One region of the Brenneria uluponensis genome, then DNA from elsewhere that is predicted to be linked to it. Evidence: predicted binding sites of a transcription regulator. Region 1 holds the regulator's gene; each other region holds the start of a gene.
What was found. The regulator LexA, encoded in region 1, represses DNA repair genes until DNA is damaged. The targets are predictions, from matches to a motif close to TNCTGTATGTACATACAGNA.

Region 1 (7,926 bases):
AGACGACAAAGCTGACTTAGGCGGAGCCGGTGGCATGGGCGGTATGGGTGGTATGGGCGGTATGATGTAATAACTGCTGTCGCCGTCCACTGACTGATGGCGACACGGTATATCCGTTGCATTCTGTTTGGCCACAATTAAAACACTATCCGGTCTGTAGGTCGGGTAGTGTTTTTTATTTGGCCTGTTTTAGCTACGTTTCCCCTCTTGCGTTCAGGTTCATCGTTGATATCACAGGACCATGTTCGAACCCATGTCATCCACACTGGTTGACACGTTAAATATTGTACAAATATTATTCACATCACTAACAATTGGTTCAGACCGTGTTATCAGCCCGTTATTCTGCGCTACAATGGATCGCGTTTATTTTATTTACTAAACATATCGGGTGGAGCAGGGAAAAATGTCTGATGAGGCTTTGGCACAGCTACGCTCAGTGGAGTGGTGTGAGCCTACTGATGTACCCGCGACGGTTGCTGATTGGTTAATCTATAATGATTCTATGACGCGTCGTCTGGAACGGCATTGCCTTCGTCTTTCAGTACGCGTGAGTACGGAGCATTTTATCTCCACACTTGATGTGCAGAATGAACAACCACTGTTGCCATTAAGCAACCGTTACTGGTTGCGTGAAGTGACGCTGCTCGGGGATGGGAAACCCTGGTTATTCGGTCGCACGGTGATACCACAGCAAACGTTGGAAGAGGCTGAGATAGATCTGACACAGATAGGTAATACGCCACTGGGACGCTATCTGTTTTTACAAGGCCCACCGAAGCGTAATTTTATCCATCTCGGGCGTTGTGGTTCACTTTGGGTTCGTCGTTCATGCCTGGTACTTTCCGGTAATCCGCTGTTGATCACCGAGCTTTTTTTACCGGATGCCCCACTTTATTCGATGGTCAGTAAAACATTCTGACCGGCAGAGAGGAGAATACCGAGTTGGAAAGAAGTTTAACGGCAGGACGCTGGGTTGCATATTGTCGTTTAATGCGCATTGATAAGCCGATAGGTTCTCTGCTGTTATTATGGCCAACGCTATGGGCGTTGTGGCTGGCTGGGCGGGGAGTACCACAACCTTGGATACTATGGGTGTTCGTGGCCGGCGTGTTTCTGATGCGTGCAGCAGGATGTGTGATTAATGATTATGCAGATCGTCATTTTGACGGTCATGTCAAACGCACTGCTTCGCGGCCATTGCCAAGTGGCGCGGTCAGTGAGCAATCCGCCAAAGTGCTGTTTATCGTGTTGGTATTGCTGTCCTTTGGGCTGGTGCTGACCATGAATAATATGACTATCTGGCTTTCCGTGGCCGGGTTGGCGCTGGCATGGGTTTATCCCTTCATGAAACGCATCAGTCATCTTCCCCAGTTTGTGTTGGGGATGGCTTTCGGCTGGTCTATTCCGATGGCTTATGCGGCGGTAAGTGAGTCATTACCGGTGTCCTGCTGGGTTATGTTCCTGGCTTATATTTGCTGGACTGTCGCTTACGATACTCAATATGCCATGGTGGACCGTGACGATGACCTGAAGATTGGTATCAAGTCGACCGCTATTCTTTTCGGACGTCATGATACATTGATTGTCGGGCTGTTACAGTTGTTCACGTTGATGGCCATGTTGGCATTAGGGCATCTGGCCGGATTAAGTGAAATATTTTATTGGTCAGTGCTGATTGCGGCCGGATTGTTTGCTTACCAACAGAGATTGATTGCCGGGCGTGAGCGTGAAAGTTGTTTCCGTGCTTTCAGAAATAACAATTACGTTGGTATGGTGTTGTTTGCCGGCATTTTGCTCGGTTTGTAATCGAATGGCTGCGGTAGGGACACTACCGCAGCCATATGTGGCTTTATGCCACTGATGGAGGGATTTCCGGTGTTGCCGATTTCTCTGACGCGCTGGCGCTTTCTATTGTCAGTCTGACATCTGGGGTGATCATGTCCCCCAGGATGCTATAGATTTCCAACGTATTTTCCGGAATAGCATCGCCAGTATCATTGATGTAACCTTCTGTCCGCAGCGTGTTAACCAGCGTGGAAAAAACAGCTTTATCAAAGAACTCCGGTGCGTTGATTCCATGCAATACTGACAAGCGCTGAGCCATGTTACGACTCTCTTTTTCCAGCATACTGCGACTGATACTCGGATTTGTGCTGAGTAATGATAGTGTAATGGCGTAACGTTGAAGGGTTTCGCGAATACCCGCCGATAGCAATTGAAGTGTTCTTATCCGCGCTGGATTCAGTACCAACCCTTTTTCATCTATCAAAATCAGGCGCTGACTAGCCAGTTCTTCTGTTAGTGCAGTCAATACATCACTCAATTGGGATTTTTCGTAGTGCAAGAAAAGTTCAGCTTGCAGGAGTGGGTAAACCAATGTGACCTGACGCAACAGCTCTGTCTGGGTAACCGTTCGATGATGGATGATGATACTGGCAATCAGCGAGGGCAATACCAGCAAGTGTTGGATATTGTTACGGTAGTAGGTCATCAATACCGCTTGTTCACGCGGGAGAATGATAATGTCACCAACATTATCTTTTTCGACTTCAAACTTATCCATGCTCAATGCATGGTCGAGCAGTTCGGCTGCTGTTTTGTTGGGAACGGTGATGTCGGTAGCATAAGGAACATTGCGCAGTATTTGCAGATAACACTCCAGCTGTTCTTCCATCTGCTTGCGGGTCAAAGCACGCTGACGAGAAGCTAACAGCGCCGTAGAGCATAGGTTCATGGCGTTTGCCGCGGCCGAATTATTAATGCGAACCATGATATTCATGGCAATGTCCTGCACTGTGGGTGTCAACCAACTTGGGCGCTGGACTTCGATAGGATCAATGGCTTCCTGCCATTGTGGTACGTGCGAATTTAGGTAAGCCATTAAGGGCAGGGGTTCGCCAAAATTCACATACCCTTGTCCGAGGTTACGTAGTTTGCGCAAACCACGCACCATCTGTATGAAACCCTCTTTTTCTTTAGTGGCGCCACGAAGTTCTCTGGCATAAGTAGCCACTTCCATCACATGTTCGTAGCCGATGTAGACGGGCACCAGGGTGATTGCTCGGGTACCACCACGCAACATAGCTTGAATTGTCATCGATAGCGTGCCGGTTTTGGGTTCCAGCAGTCGTCCGGTACGGGAACGTCCACCTTCGACAAAATACTCTACGGAATAACCACGCGTGAATAGTTCACCCAGGTATTCTCGGAACAAGGTAGAGTAAAGTTTGTTGTTGAAAGTGCGGCGGATAAAAAACGCGCCCAGGCGGCGGAAAATCGGGCCAGCTGGCCAGAAATTCAGATTAACGCCAGCAGCAATATGGGGTGGTACTAACCCTTGATGATAAAGCACATAGGAGAGCAGCAGATAATCCATATGGCTGCGGTGGCAGGGGACATAAACAATTTCGTGACCGTCTTGCGCCAGTTGGCGTACCCGTTCAGCATTGTGAACATTAATCCCTTGATAAAGGCGGTTCCAGGTCCAGCTCAGCACCCGGTCCGACAATCGTACCACTTCATAAGAGAAATTCGCGGCAATTTCTTCCAACAACGCTATGGCATTCTGTTGCGCCTTCTCATGGGGGATTTTTTTTACACGAGCTTCATCATCAATTGCTTTGGTGATGGCATTTGACGTCAACAATTTGTTGAAAAGGTCTTGCCTTACTGGTAGCCGAGGCCCGACAGCGGCCAAACGTTGGCGGGCAAAGTGTATTCGCGCGACGCGGGCCAGCTTATGAGCGATGGTTTTATCAGTGCCATGCTCTGTCGCCATATAACGGAGCGATATTGGACTGGAAAAACGGACAAAACTATCACGTCCTAGCCATAAAACAGCAAAAAATTTCTCAATGCCGTTTAACAAACGCAGGTGTGGTGTGGCTTGATGTTGATTTTCACGACCTGGCGAGCGACCAAACATCACTGAAACTGGCACCATCTGTACATCTAACGCCGGGTTACTGCTATGCAGATCCAGGTAGTCGTGAAACAGTTTTATGGATTTCTGCTTGGGGACGTAGTAGCGGAATACTCGTGGACCATCATTAATAAATACATAGCTGGGCAACTCTTCACCATCAATAACCAATGGTTGTAAAGGGTCTGGTAGCCCCAGCGCCAGACATTTAGTCCGCAGCGTTAGTAGATCCGCTTTAGAGTTATAGGGCAATACATAGAAAACCGGACGTGAAGGATCCAAATCCAATTCAGCGACAGGATCATGAGGAATAATCTTACTCTTTACCAAGAGTTTAAGGGGGAAATTCAGTAAGTTATAGTAAATTCTACGCCAACCTGACATAACAACCAGAAGCCTCTTGTTAGCAACTCGCCGCAAGGATACCAGAAACCTCACTGGAGATCTGTGGTGATGAGACGATGATAGCGCGTTAAAATTGCGTTCAATCACGAATAAAGGAATGGAGTAAGTATGAATAAAGCAACTGGAATAACCCGTATTATCAAAGCAACGGGATATTCCCTCCAGGGGTTGAAGCAGGCCTGGCGGCATGAAGCTGCATTTCGTCAGGAGTCATTACTCACTCTTGCCTCTATTATTATTGCTTGTTGGCTGCCAGTTTCAACAATTGAAAGGCTATTACTCATCGGGTCAGTTGTACTGATTGTATTATTTGAATTGGTCAATAGCGCTATCGAAGCGGTAGTCGACAGAGTGGGGCTGGAGTATCACGAATTATCGGGACGAGCGAAAGATATTGGCTCGGCAGCTGTTTTCGTCGCCTGTTTGTTGGCTGCTGTCGTCTGGATCTCACTACTGTGGAATCATTTTGCATGACGGCTTCCAGAATCGGAGAAAAAAGCGCTGAATGGCAATATCAAGGTTCCCATCGACACCTTCCCTGTATATACTCACAGCTAAACTGTATAAACAACCAGGGGGCGGGATGAAAGAGTTAACAGCCAGACAACAGCAGGTTTATGATCTTATCCGTGATCATATCTCACAAACCGGTATGCCGCCTACACGGGCAGAGATTGCGCAGCAGTTGGGATTCCGTTCCCCTAATGCCGCAGAAGAGCATTTAAAGGCACTGGCACGCAAGGGTGTGATCGAGATTGTTACCGGCGCGTCCCGTGGTATCCGCTTGTTGATGGAAGAAGAAGATCTTGGATTGCCTTTGATTGGCCGGGTTGCGGCCGGTGAGCCCTTGCTGGCTCAACAGCATATTGAGTGCCATTATCAGGTTGATCCATCCATGTTTAAACCGAGTGCGGATTTTTTGCTAAGAGTCAGCGGAATGTCGATGAAAGATATCGGTATTCTGGATGGTGATCTACTGGCCGTGCATAAAACGCAAGATGTATATAATGGTCAGGTTGTTGTGGCGCGTATTGATGACGAAGTTACCGTTAAACGTCTGAAAAAACAAGGTAACATCATACAGTTACTGGCGGAAAACAGAGAATTCAAACCTATTGTTGTTGACTTGCGTGAACAGAGTTTTTCTATTGAAGGACTGGCGGTTGGTGTCATTCGTAACAGCGATTGGAACTGATATATTCCTTCATTTCCTTTATTCATCTCGGCCTTTAAAATATAGCGCTCGCTCTTCTAATATGAGCGGGTGCGTCTTCAAGTGAGATGCCGTTATTTTACTTATTCCCCTACTTTTACCAGCCATCTATTTCAGCAATTCCTCTTACAGTTTTTACTTTCTAATGAGTTCTCCAAAAATATAAATTTTAAATCATCCACCGGTACTTAGCGGACATTGATTATGTGGTTCACAGCGGAATACTCGAGGGATAGGAAAATTGAGTCGCAACTATCGTTTTTTAATGGTGATACTGTGATCGTGATTGCAATTTTCTCGGTGGTCGCATGATTCAACCTGCTGGCATGCACTGCATAATCCATGAGCTTCCACCACACTGTGGCGCAAAATGAAATCTGACTGCTTAGCCAATTGCTGAAGGTTTTCCTCGACACCGACTGTTTGCCGCTCCGTTACCTGGCCGCATCGGTCACAGATAAATAATGCGGATGTGTGATTATGCTCTTCGAAATGATGACATAACACATAACTGTTAGTGGACTCGACCCGATGAATAAATCCCTGTTCCAGTAGAAAATCGAGAGCACGGTAAACCGTAGGTGGTTTTGCCTGGGGTTCAGAAACACGGAGCAGATCCAGTAAATCGTAAGCACTGATAGCGCCAGGCTGTTGCGCCATCAAACGCAGAACCTCCTGCCGCTGAGGTGTCAGGCGCACGCAGCGCTGCTGACAAAGCTGTTCGGCCAAGGCAAGAAGTTTTCCCGGATTGATTGAATCCATTGCAGTAACCCCGAAGCATGTCTGAGAGCATTATGATTTATCTTATCATGCCTGGACAAAAACACCGAAAAGACAACCTGGTCCGAGTATCAGACCACCAGATCGATGAGCAGTGCTCGCATTGGCGTTTCCGCCAGAACGGTTATTTTTGCTTCCTGCTGGATAAAGGCACCATCACCACAATGCAACGTTTTGCTATTTTCTGGCGTGATGCCATTAATTCGCATTGTTCCATTTATTGACTGTAAATAAGCGCGATTACCGTTTAGTGTAATGGTGTTTTGCTCGTGGATATTGAGATCCAGATGATAGATCCATACTTGCTGACGTAAGTACAGACTATGCTGATCCTGAGTTTCTTCGGGGGACGCCAGCAAATGACAGCCTTTTTTATCCAGCGAGAGCCGTTGCAAGGTGCGGTTTTCTTGTGTGGGGCAGGCATTCAGCCATAATTGCAGGCGCGTAAGTGATGTTTTATGGCAAGCATTATGTTCGCTATAGCTGACATTGGGCTGCGTGGCCAATAATAGCGCATCGCCTGCTTTTGCTCTGGCATGGTTACCGTTGCTATCGCGGTACTCGGCTTCCCCCTGCAATATAATATTGAGAATATCTACTTGTGGGTAGGTTCGAGGTTGAAAAGCCGCGCCAGGGGCAAGGACTTCCTGATTAAGCACGCGCAAAGAAGCATAACCTAGTAGTTCGGGGTCAAAATAGTGACCAAAAGAGAATGTATAACGTGCCTGTAACCAGCCATAGTCAGCCTGACCGCAATGTTCTGCTACTTTGCTAATGATCATGGTCTTCGGCCTGTAAAATTATCCATGTATTAGATAGTAATTGGCTGGACGCTGGATTGTTAGCCAGTTAATCTGGTCTGTACGTTCAAAAATTCTGAATGAGTATAAAATGGCAAAAGAGCGGGCATTAACGTTAGAAGCTTTAAGGGTCATGGATGCCATAGACCGTCGGGGAAGCTTTGCCGCTGCAGCGGACGAATTGGGGCGGGTGCCTTCAGCCCTGAGTTATACCATGCAAAAACTGGAGGATGAGCTGGATGTGGTTCTGTTTGACCGTTCCGGACATCGTACCAAATTCACCAATGTTGGTCGGATGCTGCTGGAACGCGGACGTATTTTGCTGGATGCGGCGGATAAGCTCACTACTGATGCAGAAGCACTAGCGCGTGGATGGGAAACGCATTTAACGATTGTGATTGAAGCACTGGTTCCGATTGAACGATTATTTCCGTTACTGAATAAGCTGTCCTTGAAGGCCAACACCCAGGTGTCGCTAATTCAGGAGGTGCTGGCCGGTGCCTGGGAACGTCTGGAACAAGGTCGGGCCGATATTGTCATCGCACCCGACATGCATTTCCGCGCATCATCTGAAATCAATACACGTAAACTGTATTTGATGAAAAGTGTTTGTGTAGCAAGTCCAGGCCATCCAATTCATGATGAACCAGAGCCGTTGTCCGAGGTTACTCGTGTTAAATACCGGGGGATTGCTATTGCGGATACTGCGCGTGAACGTCCGGTACTGACAGTACAACTGTTGGATAAACAACCTCGTCTTACCGTAAGTTCTATGGATGATAAACGCCGTGCACTGCTGGCCG
Region 2 (7,926 bases), 2.1 Mb from region 1:
TATGTCTGTCGCACATCATCAGCGGCATTGTGCAATGCCTGACTATCATTGGTATTCCGGTAGGTATTGCCAACTTCAAGATTGCAGCTATTGCACTCTGGCCGATTGGACGGCGCGTAGTTTCAGTTGAAGAAGCTCAGGCTGCCAGAGAAGCCAACGCCCGTAGACGTTACCAATAGCCCTGGGGCAGGAGAATATCGTGCTGCTCACCATTTCACCCGGCATGCGCCGCCATATCTACAATAGCAGTTGGTTATACAATATCCGTATTTTTCTGGCGCTGGCAGGTGCGGCTGCCATACCTTGGTGGCTGGGGCAGTCAACCACGACTATTCCAGTAACATTGGGGGTTGTCGCCGCTGCACTAACAGACCTTGATGACCGTCTTTCTGGTCGTCTTGTGAATTTGCTGATCACGTTAAGCTGCTTTCTGATCGCTTCCGTCTCAATTGAACTGCTCTTCCCTTATCCATGGTTGTTCGGTATCGGACTCTCTCTCTCTACCTGCGCTTTTATTCTGCTAGGTGCCTTGGGGCAGCGTTATGCCACCATCGCCTTTGGCGCGCTGCTCATTGCCATTTACACCATGCTGGGCATTTCCCTTTATGATAATTGGTATCAACAACCACTGATGCTGCTCGTTGGCGCACTGTGGTACAACTTGCTTACACTGCTTGGTCATCTTATTTTCCCTATCCGACCATTGCAGGACAATCTGGCGCGTTGTTATCAACAATTGGCTTACTATCTGGAAGCAAAAGCCAATCTGTTCGATCCTGATAGTGAAGATACTAACCAACCACTGATCGACGTTGCTCTGGCCAACAGTCAGTTGGTTTCAACGTTAAATCAGGCAAAGTCGTCACTACTTACCCGGCTACGGGGAGATCGTGGTCAACGAGGCACTCGCCGCACATTGCATTACTATTTTGTGGCGCAGGACATTCACGAACGAGCCAGCTCTTCACATGTGCAATATGAACAATTGCGTGAAACGCTGCGCTACAGTGATGTGTTGTTCCGGTTCCAACGGCTGCTTTCCATGCAGGCCCGAGCCTGTCAGCAACTGGCTCAATCTATTTTGTTGCATCAGAAGTACCAGCATGATACCCGCATTGAAAAAGCATTCGTGCATCTTGGATCAACCCTTGACAAGGTGGCTCAGCAAGGCGTCGATGCAGGTCAGATCAAGGCGCTGCGTTATCTTCTTAACAATCTGCGCGCTATTGACGCCCAGTTATCCACCATCGAATCCGAACAGACTATTGAACTGAACAATCATCAGGAAAACAGTCTGTCTGATGATAAAATAACCGGCTGGAGTGATGTTCGCTTACGCATCAGCCGCCACCTGACGCCAAAATCAGCCCTGTTTCGCCATGCCGTGCGCATGTCTGTACTGCTTTGCGCCGGTTATATCTTTATTCAGACAACCGGGTTACAGCACGGTTACTGGATATTGCTGACCAGCCTGTTCGTGTGTCAGCCCAATTACAATGCGACCCGTCGCCGTCTTGCACTGCGCATTATTGGCACGCTTAGCGGAATTCTGCTCGGGCTCCCGATCCTTTACTTCGTCCCCTCGATTGAAGGGCAGCTGGTGTTGATCGTCATCAGCGGCGTATTATTCTTCGCTTTTCGTAATGTGCAGTATGCTCATGCCACCATGTTTATCACTCTGCTGGTGTTGCTCTGTTTTAATCTTTTGGGTGAAGGATTTGAAGTCGCTGTACCACGTGTAGTGGATACATTACTGGGATGTGCGGTCGCCTGGATGGCGGTGAATTTTATCTGGCCTGACTGGCGTTTCCGGGGATTACCAGCAGTGATTAATAAAACGCTGGATGCAAACTGCCGTTATCTGGATGCCATTATGGTGCAATACCATCAGGGTAAAGATAATGGTCTTATCTACCGTATTGCGCGCCGTGATGCGCATAACTGCGATGCGGAACTGGCTTCAGTCATATCCAATATGTCAGCAGAACCCCATGCCACCCGCGAAACAATGGAAGGCGTATTTCGTCTGATGTGCCTTAATCATACGCTGTTAAGTTATATCTCTACGCTGGGCGCACACCGAGAAAAAATAGCAGCGCCAGAGATATTGCAGCTTCTGGATGATGCGGTTTGTTATGTCGATGATGCTCTCCATCACAATGCAAGCGATCAGCCGCGCGTTACACAGGAACTCAATGTGTTGGGATCTCGTATTCAAGCCCTGTCACCCGACCCAGATAGCAAAGAGCCCTTGGTTCTCCAACAGATAGGCTTGCTTATTGGCTTGTTACCCGAATTAACGCAATTGAAGAATCAGATGTTTGAATCAAGCATCAATAACCGTCCCACTGCCTGAGTCGATGGCATAATTGTACATTGACCAGATAATCTGATGAGCAAAGATGGGAGAACAGCTCGCGGTGCGGCAAATGCAGCTATGTGAACGATTAACAGAGCTATTGATGTTGATGATTTGCGAGCCATTGAATGCAGGATACTGCTTGCCCAAGATGAGCAAGCAGTATTTATCTTGCTGAATTATCTTGATAAACCTTTAATGTTTATGCGGTTGGCTAATACTTGGAGTGTTATGTTCAAACCACTCTATCAACTCATTACGCATACCGTGAGGCAACGCGGCTAAATGAATTCCACAGATAGCCCCAGCCAGAGCCAGCAAGATATTGACGCTGAGATGTTGGCTCACTGTCCGGAGTTTAAGGTAACTCAATTTAGCACCAAGTTCCTGTAAATCCGCAATATTCTTGATACCCGCTTTCCATAATAGCCGTTCAAGATCATGATTGAGATTAGGCAAATCTTTTAAACGACAGCACTGACTCCTGGCTGTTTTATCCTGTCTGGCACCCTGTAGCGATCTCCGCGCCAACCCAAGCAATTTCTCATGATTACCCCAAAGTCTATCGTCTACCAGATAATAACTTAGCGGGACAGGCATGCCTCGTTTGGTATAAATAAGATTGGGCACATTGAGTGCCAGAAAATAGTTTTCAAGGTGTTTCGTCGCTCTAAGATAAAGCTCTCCCCCCGAGACCAACGCAAAAATAATCTGATCAGCGGCAATACTGTAGCCACCAAACTGAGAACGAGAGCTTATGTGTCCCAAAGGAGCAAAAACACATTTCGACTGTAAAATCCTTTTTTCGCATAGTTGTTTCATTACTTTACCCTTAGTAGTGAAAGATCTTCCCTGTTTGATTTAACGACTATGTAACAGGAATCATTAATTAAACACATGCAGGGCGGTAGCTTCAAATACAAAATAGAGTTGACTGAAATTGCATATGAATTATGCGAGGCGCTTTCAAAAAATTCGGGTTGATCTTTGTTCGCACAAAAGATACTGTACACCCATACAGTAACGCTGTGGGTAGAACACATTATGCGCACTCAATCCGTTAATTCTCGCAACTTCTGTCATTCCTCATTGCCAGGACATGAAGCACCGTCCAGCGCATCAAATGGCGGTATTATCAGTGAAATTGTCTACACTCCGGATCAACCAGTGCTTGAACATCTTCTGATTCCTCTCTTACGGCAATTGGGAATGCAATCCCGCTGGTTACTATGGCTTTCTCCGCAGAAAAAAATCAGTCGTCACTGGTTACAACAGGCCGGGTTACCTCTGAATAAAACAATCCAGTTGCATCACCTCAGCCCAGTGAACACCGTTGATGCCATGGAAAAAGCACTGCTTACTGGGAATTACAGCGCCGTACTATGCTGGTTGTCAGAAGAATTGAGTAATGAGGAAAAGATACGACTGCAGCATGCTGCACAGAGTGGAAACACCTATGGATTTATCATGCGTTCAGAGGATAAAACTATTGATAGACTATTTTCTACGCTAAAGATTCACTCAAGATTATATCATTAAGCAAATTCAGAATTTTCTCACCAGGAAAAACACTACATAACGCGAATCCCCGCGCTATGCTTGATGTTAAGAACTGATTGGTCAGTTTTAAATATAATGACTTCGCCATATAAACAGCTACAATCAGCTATTATTTGTTAATAAGTATGTATAGACAGCTGGTATTTTTATGAGCTGCATCACATCATACTTGTAACTTTCACATCACGTTGTAGACTTTACTTCGCTGGAGTTGCTCTTCTGATAACACCACTTAATGGGATAAAAAATCACTTAATTGGTTGTGAATAGAAAACATAAGGGCAATGGCTCCAACGAGGGATTCTAACCAAAGGTTATTAGCCTTTAGCGCTAGTAACCGATTTGGATGATAATGAGGCGTAAAATGAAAAAAACAGCTATCGCTATTGCAGTGGCACTGGCCGGCTTTGCTACAGTAGCACAAGCCGCACCTAACGATAATACATGGTATGTAGGTGGTAAACTGGGCTGGTCCCAGTATCACGATGCTGGCATGAATGGCAACGGTTATCAAACGACTAACGATGCGCAGAAAGATCAACTGGGCACGGGTGTTTTTGCAGGTTATCAGGCTAACCCTTATTTAGGTTTTGAAATGGGTTACGACTGGTTGGGTCGTATGAAATATGTCGGTGCAAACCGTGGCAATTTCAAAGCTCAAGGCGTTCAGTTGGCAGCGAAGTTGAGCTATCCAATAATGAGCGATCTGGACGTCTATACTCGTCTTGGGGGTTTTGTATGGCGTGCTGATAGCAGCGATGACGTGACTGGCAACAGCGGTCATGATACCGGTGTTTCCCCATTAGCGGCTATCGGCGTTGAGTACGCAATAACCCCAAACTGGGCAACCCGCCTGGATTACCAATGGATTAACAACATCGGCGACGCGTCCACTGTTGGCGGACGTCCTGATAACGGTATGTTAAGTGTCGGTGTTTCTTATCGCTTTGGTCAGGACACTGCCGCTCCAGCTCCAGCTCCAGCCCCCGCTGTTGAGCCAGCTCCGGCACCCGTTGTTAACACCAAACATTTCACACTGAAATCCGATGTTCTGTTCACCTTCGACAAAGCAGTGCTGAAACCGGAAGGCCAGCGTTCTCTTGATCAATTGTACTCTCAACTGAGTTCAATGGATCCTAAAGACGGTTCTGTTGCTGTTCTGGGCTTCACTGACCGTCTGGGTTCTGAAAAGTATAATCAGGCCTTGTCTACCAAACGTGCACAGAGTGTTGTTGACTATCTGGTTTCCAAAGGGATCCCGTCTAACAAGATTTCTGCCCGCGGTCTTGGTGAATCCGACCCGGTTACCGGTTCTACCTGTAATAACGTGAAAGGACGTGCCGCGCTGATTAACTGCCTGGCGCCGGATCGTCGCGTAGAAATCGTAGTTAAAGGTATTAAAGACGTTGTAACTCAGCCTCAGGCTTAAGTTGCACAACATAACTCAGCGCATGCACATTGATAAACCTTTGCGTATGACGTATTGAGTCATAGAAAACAGTCCCGGTTCGTTCCGGGGCTGTTTTTTTATGGTTGAGATCCAACACAGTGACGACCTTCCCATGACTTGAAATACCGTTCAGGTCAGAAGGCAAAAAGCAGAATTTCACATCAGAGTCGATAATCAACAGTAAGCGCTAGCTTTATTCAAAGCATCAATGTCTTCTGCTATCAGTTTTAGTCTGGTGGCATCGGCCAATTCTTGTACTTGCTGCACCGATGTCGCACTGACAATGGGAGCAGTTATCCCTGGTCGGGCAATCAACCAGGCCAACGCAACCTGAGTTGGTGTAGTTTGATGAGCATCAGCGATAGCATCCAGTTTGGACAGAATCCCCATGCCCCGGTCATTAAGATAATGCTCGACAACGCTCTGCCCACGCTTACTTTTTACCACATCTTCCGGTGAACGATACTTGCCAGACAAAAATCCACTAGCCAACGAATAATAGCCAATAACACCCAGTCCATGCTCTTTTACCAGTGGCTCCAGCGTGGTTTCATAATGTTGGCGATCATAGAGATTATATTCCGGTTGCAGGGTTTCATAACACGCCAGATGATTTTCCTTACTGACACGAAGCGCCTGCTGTAATCTGTTTGCTTCATAGTTTGAAGCCCCGATAGCTCGTACCTTTCCTTCCTTAATCAGAGCATCAAAGGTGGACAGTGTTTCCTCAAGAGGCGTTTCGTTGTCATCGTCATGAGACTGATAGAGATCGATATAATCTGTCTGTAATCGATGTAATGAATCCTCAACCGCCTGGCGAATATAGTGCGCTGATAACCCTTTTTTACCTTCGCCCATATCTTTGCCCACTTTGGTGGCAATAATCACCTGATCTCGTTTACCGGTCTTTTTGAGCCAGTTACCTATAATGGTTTCTGACTCTCCCCCCTTATTACCCGGAGCCCAGATCGAATAAACGTCAGCAGTGTCAATAAAATTAAGTTTTTGATCCAACAAAGCATCAAGTATGCTGAACGACACGGATTGATCGATAGTCCACCCAAAAACATTGCCACCAAATGTTAATAACGGAACCCGAATTCCTGACTGTCCAAGCTCACGTAATGATTCTGACGCCGGCATAAATCATCTCCTTTTATTAAAAAACCACACCACTTCTCGCACTACACGGAAGAATCCATAGCATGCGTCATTTGCCTCTTGCATATCAATCGAACCGTACTCTCCGTGAGAGTGATCTACAAAGACGTAAATGCTATGAGACCCGGGCTTCAGTTTAGGTTCTTTTCGAATATATAATTCGCATTCTGCGCGTTTAATCTTATTTTTAGCGCATGCGTTACATAAAATGACAACCGAAATCGGTCTGCATCATACTTGGAGCAAAAATGTCTCACATTGCGCAATTCGTTTTAGCATTAATTGTTATTGCTGGCTTATCACTGCTGGTTTGCCGCGACCGCAAAAGCATTCGCATCAGATTTATTATTCAATTACTGATAATTGAAATATTGTTAGCCTATTTTTTCCTCTACTCCAATGTAGGGTTGGGATTTGTAAAAGGCTTTGCAGAGCTGTTTGATAAACTGCTTAGTTATGCAGCCCAAGGCACCAATTTTGTCTTTGGCAATATGAGTGATAAAGGTCTGGCCTTCTTCTTCCTGAAAGTGCTCTGCCCAATCGTCTTTATCTCCGCCTTAATTGGTATTCTTCAATATATCAAGCTATTACCATTGATCATTCGTCTGATTGGTACCGTGCTTTCCAAGATTAATGGCATGGGAAAACTGGAGTCGTTTAACGCCGTCAGTTCCCTGATTCTGGGGCAGTCAGAGAACTTCATTGCCTATAAGGATATTCTGGGCAAGATGTCGGAAAAACGCATGTACACCATGGCAGCCACCGCGATGTCGACGGTTTCCATGTCGATTGTTGGTGCCTATATGTCCATGCTGGATGCCAAGTATGTGGTCACCGCACTGGTGTTGAACATGTTCAGTACCTTCATCGTACTGTCATTGATCAATCCCTATCGCGTCGGTGAAGAACCAGAGCTTCATCTCGGCAATCTGCATGAAGGGCAGAGTTTCTTCGAAATGCTGGGGGAATACATTCTGGCCGGTTTCAAAGTGGCGATCATTGTTGCAGCGATGCTGATTGGTTTTATTGCCTTGATTACCGCAATAAACGCCCTGTTCAGCGCGATTTTTGGACTGAGTTTTCAAGAGATTCTGGGGTATTTCTTCTATCCGTTTGCCTGGATAATGGGTATTCCCAAAGCAGAAGCGTTACAGGTTGGCGGCATCATGGCAACCAAACTGGTTTCCAATGAATTTGTCGCCATGATGGAACTGCAAAAGGTTTCCAGCCAGTTATCCCCACGCAGCGTAGGCATTCTCTCTGTTTTTCTGGTGTCTTTTGCCAATTTTTCTTCTATTGGTATTGTGGCGGGGGCGATTAAAGGCCTGAATGAAGAGCAGGGAAATGTCGTTTCCCGTTTTGGTTTGAAGCTGGTTTATGGTTCGACACTGGTCAG
Region 3 (7,926 bases), 1.7 Mb from region 1:
CACACCACAACACCACAAGAATAAAGATGGAATGCACATTATCGATCAAGGGGCGAAAAAATACGTTTATGAGGAACGTGTTGCCATCCAGGACAGCAGTGATCCTACCGTGATCATGAGAACTCCCTGCCAGAACGAAAAGGTGGGGATAATATTCAGCCATAATGCACTCAGTAATGCAGATAGCATTGGCGTAAAGTAAGATGCGGTGGCCAGCAATGTGAGATTACCCCGCTGTATGCCGATGTCCCACGCCATATACGATAATGCCGTAGAGCCTGCGATAAACAGCAATTCCAACACCGTGGTCAGAGAAAAGGAAAGCACGGGTTCTTCGCTGAACAGATATTGACGCCACAACACCGCTGATACCGCAACAAAGAACAGTGAAATACCGCTTTTACCACCACCAAAACGGCGAGAAACATTGCAATACAGTGCCCAGACAATAGCGGCGGCAAAGGCCAATCCGTAAGCTACGGGGTTGGCAATAATGTTGTGCCACATGAGTGATAGTGACCAGACACCATCGCCTTTCATGATCCATACGATACCGGCTAATGACAGCGCAATACCTGGCCACAGGAAAAAGCGACTTTTCTGTTGGTTAATAACGATGGCGAACAGAATAGTCAGACAAGGCCAGAGATAATTAATCATTCCCAATTCCATAGCCTGCATACGATTACTTGCAAAACCGATAGCCAGAGAAAAAAAGATCTCATAGCAGACAAACAGGGCTCCACCTAGCAGTAAATAGATTTTGGATTGACTTCTAATGGGAGGAAAACCATTGAACAGAATAAGGCATAGTGCGCTGGAGGAGTAAATCATTGCGGCTCCGCCAAGAGGGCCCAGCGATTCTGTCAACCTTCGTATTAGTCCAACAGACGTACTCCAAAGCAGTATGGCACTTAATCCAACCAGCGTAGCGCGTTGTGACGTTATTTCCATGATGAGGGCTTAAGATGGGGTCCAATGAAAAGCGGATGTCATAATGGCATCCGCATAACGTATTGAGTTATGTCAATTAACGCCAGAAGTCGTCAAAAACGGTAATTGGCGGACGACGTTTGTGTTCGGTCTTGCTGTACCAGTTTTCGATGATTGCTGCATCTTTCGGATCAATCTGTTTGCCCTCCAGATAATCATCAATTTTTTCATAAGTGACGCCAAGCGCCACTTCGTCAGGCAGAGCCGGCCGATTATCTTCCAAATCTGCTGTGGGGGTCTTGGTATAGAGATGGGACGGGCAGCCAAGCAGTTTTAACAACGCTTTCCCCTGGCGTTTATTCAAACGGAAGATTGGATTGATATCCGTACCTCCATCACCGTATTTGGTGAAGAAACCCGTTACGGCTTCAGCAGCATGATCCGTTCCCGCCACCAGACCTGCGTTCATGCCCGCAATACTGTACTGAGCTTTCATCCGTTCACGTGCTTTTTCATTGCCTTTCACAAAATCGGACAGTTCAATACCTAGCTCACGCAAGGTCGCTTCACTGGCCTCTATGGCTGGCTTGATGTTTACTTTCAACACTCGGTCTGGTTGGATAAATGCAAGGGCGTCCTGGCAGTCATGTTCATCGGCCTGTACACCGAACGGCAAACGAACAGCGATGAACTGGTAATCGTCTTTTCCGGTTTCATTGCGCAATTCGCTAATGGCGGTTTGGCATAGTTTGCCAGTGAGGGTCGAATCCTGGCCACCACTAATTCCTAATACCAAACTTTTGATAAATGGGTGTGCTTTAAGATAATCTTTTAAAAAATCAACACTCACACGGATTTCCTGCGCTGGATCGATGGTGCTTTTTACACTTAGCGCCTGGATGATTTCCTGCTGTAATGACATACAACCCCCTCCTGAACTTATTGATACGCCAGAATAATTATTCTCATTGCTAAAGATTAACGTTAACTGCCACAGAGTAAAAGAACAAGTCATGTGCGGAGAGTTTTACACGAGATTAGTGTTATTGGTGCCAACTTTTATCTTATCAAAAGCAGCGTTTCGGTTTGAGAAGCCACACATTCTCATCTAGTCTTAAGTCTAATGGATATAAAAATGGGGTACCTCAATGAAAAATGGTCGACTCATCATGTGTATTGCCGCAGGTGCGGTGATGCTTTCTGGATGTACAGCATATAATCGGGCTGAAAACTATTTAACAAAACCCGTGGTAAGAGATGTGAATAAAGGTATGACCAGGCAGCAAGTGAACCAAATTGCCGGTTCTCCTTCGACGACCGTTACAATGGTCAATGCCAGGGGAACGTGTGATACTTATATCTTGGGAACGCATGATGGCAAGGTTCAGCATTATTTCGTTAGCTTTGATGAAACGGGCCACGTTATGAACAAGGGTTTCCAAAGCTGTCAGGAGTACGATACGAATCCACAGCATTAATTCAGGTTGAGTATAATCATACCGGAGGAGGGTAACCGCCTCCGGTTTTTTTTGTGAAAATGGTCAGATATTAATATTGTGCCAGTTTTGTATATTATGGGATGAGTAATTGATGAACACGGTGCTGGAAAAGCTTAATTGACAGCGTGTCGTTCCAGCCATCAAGCGGTTGTTGGGGGTGAAAGATTGAAAAGGCAATCAATCCAATGCAGAGGATACGCTCCAGTTGATTACCTTTTTGACTGTTCAGGATAGGCAAACGAAAGCGCCAGCGACATGGCCATAGTAGCGGAACTCCTGCGGTAGTCAGCATATCGCCAGCGATATGGCTAAGATAGCCAACGATCATGGCGTGATAGGCATCAGTGGGTATTAGCCAGTCAGTAGGTAACTGGGTATGGATAAAATAGAGCCCGAGCATGATTGCCAACAGACTGTGGGTAAAACCGCGGTGACCAAATGCCCGGGCGATAGGAACGGAAATCCACTTTAACCGTTGCCCCAGCACTGATTTAGGATGATCGATATCTGGCAACAAGGCCGTCAGTAACGCACCTGGAATAATATGCCACCAGTCTCCTGCGGCCAGCGCGGGCGATAGTTCTATTTTTTTAGCCAAGATAACACTAGCAATAGAGAAGAGAAGGTGTCCTTCCGCAGTCATGAAACGTCTCGAAAACTGTTATTTTATACAGTATAGGAGATCGTGATGAGTGACGAAAGCAGTGACAGCGTAACTATTTATTTTTATTGATGACATTAATCATACTATTGGTAACCATTCATCAATAAAGATTATTTCCCCGCATGATCATTTTCTTTTTTTATGGCTGGCAATGATTTAATCCAGTTATCCAGTAATTGCGGCCAGGTTGCGACGGGTAATCCCTGGGTCCCACGGATACCAAAACCATGTTTACCCTGCGTAAACAGATGCATTTCAACCGGGATATGATGCGCCCGTAATGCCGAAAACATAACCAGACTATTATCAACAGCAACGGAAGGATCATCCACCGCATGGACCAAAAATGTTGGGGGTGTTTGATCGGTAACCTGTGTTTCGGCAGAATAGCGATTAATCTGTGCATTGGTAGGATGATGACCTATCAGTGCAATCCTGGACCCATTGTGGGCAATAGCTGTTTGCATGGAAATGACAGGGTACATCAACACCATAAAATCAGGCCGGGCACTTAGTTTGTCAATAGCATCCTGGGCGGGATAAACAGCCTGATCGAATCGTGTACCAAGACTGGCAGCAACATGACCACCGGCAGAAAAACCCATAATGCCAATTTGTTGTGGATTGATATGCCATTTGCCAGCGTTGGCGCGTAAGCTACGAATAGCTCGTTGTGCATCGGCTAACGGAGCATCTGCACCTTCTTTGTGACCTTCACCAGGCATTCGATAGGTCATCACAAACAGGGTATAGCCTTGTTGATTAAAGAAAGGGGCTAATACACTGCCTTCTTTATCCAGAACAACTCGTTGGTAGGCGCCGCCTGGTGTGATGAGTAGCGCGATTCCATTAGGTTTACTCGCTGGATAGACAGTAATTTCCGGGCTACGAACGCCGGTGGCGGCTCGATCGGGCAACGCCGGGTTTTTGCTTCTTTCCACGACCTGTGGTTGTGCGTGTGAGGTCGCTGCCCCAGGAGCTTCCTCTTGTGGCCAGACGGGGAAAGTCGACTGGGAGTAACTGAATCCATTAACTGACATCATAATGGTTCCGGCAATTAATAAACGGAGAATCATGATATACCTTTTGGTTTGTAATAGGTGCAATAGTGAAAAGAGTCAGTTTCGATATATTGTTTTTTCAGCAAAAAAAAACGGACATTTATCGGAGAAAATGTCCGCTATAAAATGATGACTAAACAAATAACGTTCATTCGTAAAGAGGGTAGTTAGACACAGGAATATCAAACTCAATTAATGATAGCGTTATTAAAATAAATTCACAAGCAATGATTATAAATATGTAATTTAAAACCAAACCAGTTATCAATTTAATTTATCCGAGAATATAAACCGCCTTCTATAACAAGCAAGGCAGTCTGCCGTTACCTATTAGAATGTGTAGACTACACCTACACGATAACGGGTTTGACGATGATCGCTGGTGCCGTTATCTGCGAGGTTGGATAAAGAAATATAAGGCTTCCAGTTTTTATCCCATTTATAAGATAATTTAACCTGATGATCGGCATTGTAGCTATGGTTGTCATAGCTCTTTGCTCCGGCATGGTTAATTTTCTTGAAGTCATATTCATAAGAAATATTATAATCTTTGAGAAACGTATAGCCGACATTTGCGGTAATATTATAACCATTCTCAGCCGTATTACTTGAACTACCAATATTACCACTGATACGTTTGTAATAAGGGCGATAACGCAGTGTGGCAGTCCAGTCATCGGCAAATTTTACTCCACCGCGAAGATAAGGACGATAAGTATTGTATGTGGACCCGGAGACTAAGCTAAAGCCACTTTCCAGCGAAAAAGTTTGATTGAATTTATAGAGATAACTCGCAATCACTTCAGTTTCATTGCTAACCTGTTCATTAAACGGCTTATTCGGCGTGCTGTCTGCACTGGATTGTTTCCATGATACTTCTGAAGATAATCCAAAACCATTGGCGAATCGGTTTGATATTAATAAGCGATCCCGTTGGTCACCTTTCGCAGTATCCCGCCATTCATGCCGGTAATCAATTGATACCGCCAGTGCGTTTACACTAATTAATGACGTTACAGCCAGAGCGAGTAGTTTTAATTTCATTTTTAATTTTCCCTATTAATTAAGGAGTGAAGCAAAAAATTGAAGGACGCAATATTTCGTTTTAAAGCAGGTTCTATTTTAAGGACATATTAAATCTATTTTGTGATCAAGATCGGTTTGAATATTAAAAATTGAAACTTGGTTTCATTTTGTGATGGCGATCAATGGGAATATATGATCTGTTTCATTTTTAATAAAATAACCCTGCCATGGGTATGGCAGGGTTATTAATATAATAAATAACTTCTATTATTATCTCATGGCACGTTTCAGAATACGATCACCTTGACGCTGGAAATATTTTGCTGTTTCTTTCACCGACTTCTGACCGTAGTCAATATACTGAATGGCATCACCGAATAGTACTACGATTTGCGGATCATCAAAATAAGGTGATGTTTTCATTGCATGTGGTAAAGACAGTGCCATAGTCAGGCCTGCTACCGATGGATCGCTATCTTTAATTACGCCATCAGCACGTAATTGCGCGACGGCGGATTTGCTCAATGGTACACCACGCTCCAGGCCCATGGCCTGTACACCTTCTTTACTGTTCAGTAAGAAGTTGATTAACATCGCGGCTTCTTTCGGATGCTTGGTAGATTTACCGATAGAAAACATCTGTGCAGGTTTAAAGAACAGACCTGCGTCTTTGGCACCTGGTAACATGGGGTAGTCTCCCAGTACCAGCTTGGCAGGCGCTTTCAAGTTATCAGAGTACTTGGTAATGGTAGAGTTCCACATATAAGTACCCGCCCATTCACCCGCAATCCACGGTTTCATTTCATACATATTGCTCTTGCCGAACGAGGCATAGTATTTCGATGATGGCATAACATGGGAATCGACCATTTTTTTATACATCTGGAAGAACTCAACCCATTGTGCCTCGGTATAAGCGAATTTTTTCGCCTTTTCATCCACGGCAGGAATGTTGTATTTCTGCACCATGTAAGAACGTAACAACGCCAACGAGTCCTGATGTTCCAGAACGACGGGATAGTATTGATCTCCCAGTTTCTCCTTGAATACTTTACCGGCGTTCAGCAGTTCATCCCAGGTTTTCGGATAGGACAGCCCCGCTTTTTTCCAGGTTTCGTCGTTATAGTAGAACATCCGGGCTGTGACGGAGATAGGAATGCCGTTCAATTTTCCGTCAATAGTCGTAGCTTGCAGCTCTTTGGGGCTGAACTGTGATAGATCCAGCGGGCCATTCACTTTGTTCAAATCATAGAAGCCATCGCCATTTTTGGAAAAAATAGGCAACCAGTTCCAGTTGGTCTGCATTACATCGGGTTCAGTATTACCGGCAATCTGTGTGGTAAGACGAGAGAGATGTCCATCCCAACCAGTATATTCTGCCTTAACGTCAATGTTTGGGTACTGTTTGTGGAATGCATCAATGGCTTTCAGTGTCGCTTGGTGACGTCCGTTACCGCCCCACCATGACACACGCAGATTAACCTGATCTGCTGCAAAAGATTGATGTGCCAACAGTGCCAGAGATGAGGCAATTAATGTGCGTAGGATCACTTTTTTCATCGATTACTACTCCTGTTATAGAGAGATATTTTGTTCTGTTTTTGCATCAAAGATATGGCATTTATCCATATCAAACTGGAAGAATACCTGGCGATGCAGGCCATTCTTGATAATCAGCCTGGCTTCGTCGGAAGGCATACGGCTGGTTAATTCAAAGCCATCAACTTTTATGTACATAAAGAATTCATGGCCCATATTTTCTACGCGGACCAATTCACCCTGTGAGTGACTGGTTTCGAAAGGGGTTTCTGAAACAGTGACGTATTCGGGACGTATACCGAAACAGATCTCTTTGCCTACATAATCTTGAACTTTGCTCTGTTGTGACTGGTTGAGTAGCAGGGGATAGTGACCGACTTTCAATCCGATCTGACCATCGTGCTCAAGTAACTGTCCGGGTTTGATGTTCATTTCCGGCGCACCAATGAAACCGGCCACAAACATATTTTTCGGGTAGTGATACAGGTTATCTGGCGTGTCCACCTGCATGATGTGGCCTAGCTTCATGACGCAGATACGATCACCCATTGTCATGGCTTCGGTCTGGTCATGAGTTACATAGACTGTGGTGGCTGGTTTACCGCTTTTCTTTAACTCTTTATGCAAATCCGAGATACGGATACGCATTGAGGCGCGCAGTTTGGCATCCAAATTTGATAAGGGCTCATCAAATAGAAATACATCCGGTTTTTTTACAATGGCGCGACCGACAGCGACACGCTGCGCTTGACCACCGGATAGCTGACGCGGTAACCGGTCCATCAAGTCTTCCAACTCCAGAATTTTAGCCGCTTCGTTGACATGATCTTCGATCTGGCTTTTGGGCATCTTGCTCAACTTCAGACCAAACGCCAGGTTCTCGCGTACCGTCATATGTGGGTAGAGGGCATAGTTCTGGAACACCATTGCGATGCCACGTGCTTTGGGTACCAGATTATTGACGATGCGTTCACCGATACGAACTTCACCGCCACTGATGGTTTCCAGACCAGCCAACATGCGCAGGGTTGTGGATTTAGCACAGCCAGACGGACCAACGATAACCATGAATTCACCGTCTTTGATCGTTAGGTCGATACCGTGCACTGCTTTGAAACCGTTGGAATAGACTTTTTCCAGTTTGTTGAAAACAACTTCAGCCATGATAGATCCTCAATTAACCTTTAATTCCGCTGCTGGTAAC

Region 2: a site for LexA is predicted at 3,363-3,382, ahead of sulA (SOS-induced cell division inhibitor SulA). Genes of this name have one in related genera too.
Region 3: a site for LexA is predicted at 3,089-3,108, ahead of RS889_RS12210 (metal-dependent hydrolase). Genes of this name have one in related genera too.

The regions. Positions count from the first base shown of each region.
Region 1 covers NZ_CP135917.1:4,365,821-4,373,746, reverse strand. Annotated here, with positions in the region: gene groL (chaperonin GroEL) at 1-70, shown strand, start outside; gene ubiC (chorismate lyase) at 407-922, shown strand; gene ubiA (4-hydroxybenzoate octaprenyltransferase) at 994-1,809, shown strand; gene plsB (glycerol-3-phosphate 1-O-acyltransferase PlsB) at 1,853-4,309, opposite strand; gene RS889_RS20355 (diacylglycerol kinase) at 4,439-4,804, shown strand; gene lexA (transcriptional repressor LexA) at 4,914-5,525, shown strand; gene zur (zinc uptake transcriptional repressor Zur) at 5,796-6,305, opposite strand; gene RS889_RS20340 (pirin family protein) at 6,395-7,105, opposite strand; gene RS889_RS20335 (LysR family transcriptional regulator) at 7,215-7,926, shown strand, end outside.
Region 2 covers NZ_CP135917.1:1,415,883-1,423,808, reverse strand. Annotated here, with positions in the region: gene RS889_RS06510 (YccF domain-containing protein) at 1-179, shown strand, start outside; gene yccS (YccS family putative transporter) at 203-2,356, shown strand; gene RS889_RS06500 (TfoX/Sxy family DNA transformation protein) at 2,555-3,181, opposite strand; gene sulA (SOS-induced cell division inhibitor SulA) at 3,404-3,898, shown strand; gene ompA (porin OmpA) at 4,284-5,348, shown strand; gene RS889_RS06485 (aldo/keto reductase) at 5,544-6,512, opposite strand; gene RS889_RS06480 (NupC/NupG family nucleoside CNT transporter) at 6,779-7,926, shown strand, end outside.
Region 3 covers NZ_CP135917.1:2,637,183-2,645,108, reverse strand. Annotated here, with positions in the region: gene yddG (aromatic amino acid DMT transporter YddG) at 67-948, opposite strand; gene nadE (ammonia-dependent NAD(+) synthetase) at 1,031-1,855, opposite strand; gene osmE (osmotically-inducible lipoprotein OsmE) at 2,082-2,411, shown strand; gene RS889_RS12210 (metal-dependent hydrolase) at 2,506-3,075, opposite strand; gene paeX (pectin acetylesterase PaeX) at 3,207-4,172, opposite strand; gene RS889_RS12200 (oligogalacturonate-specific porin KdgM family protein) at 4,488-5,201, opposite strand; gene RS889_RS12195 (ABC transporter substrate-binding protein) at 5,454-6,743, opposite strand; gene RS889_RS12190 (ABC transporter ATP-binding protein) at 6,759-7,886, opposite strand; gene RS889_RS12185 (carbohydrate ABC transporter permease) at 7,900-7,926, opposite strand, start outside.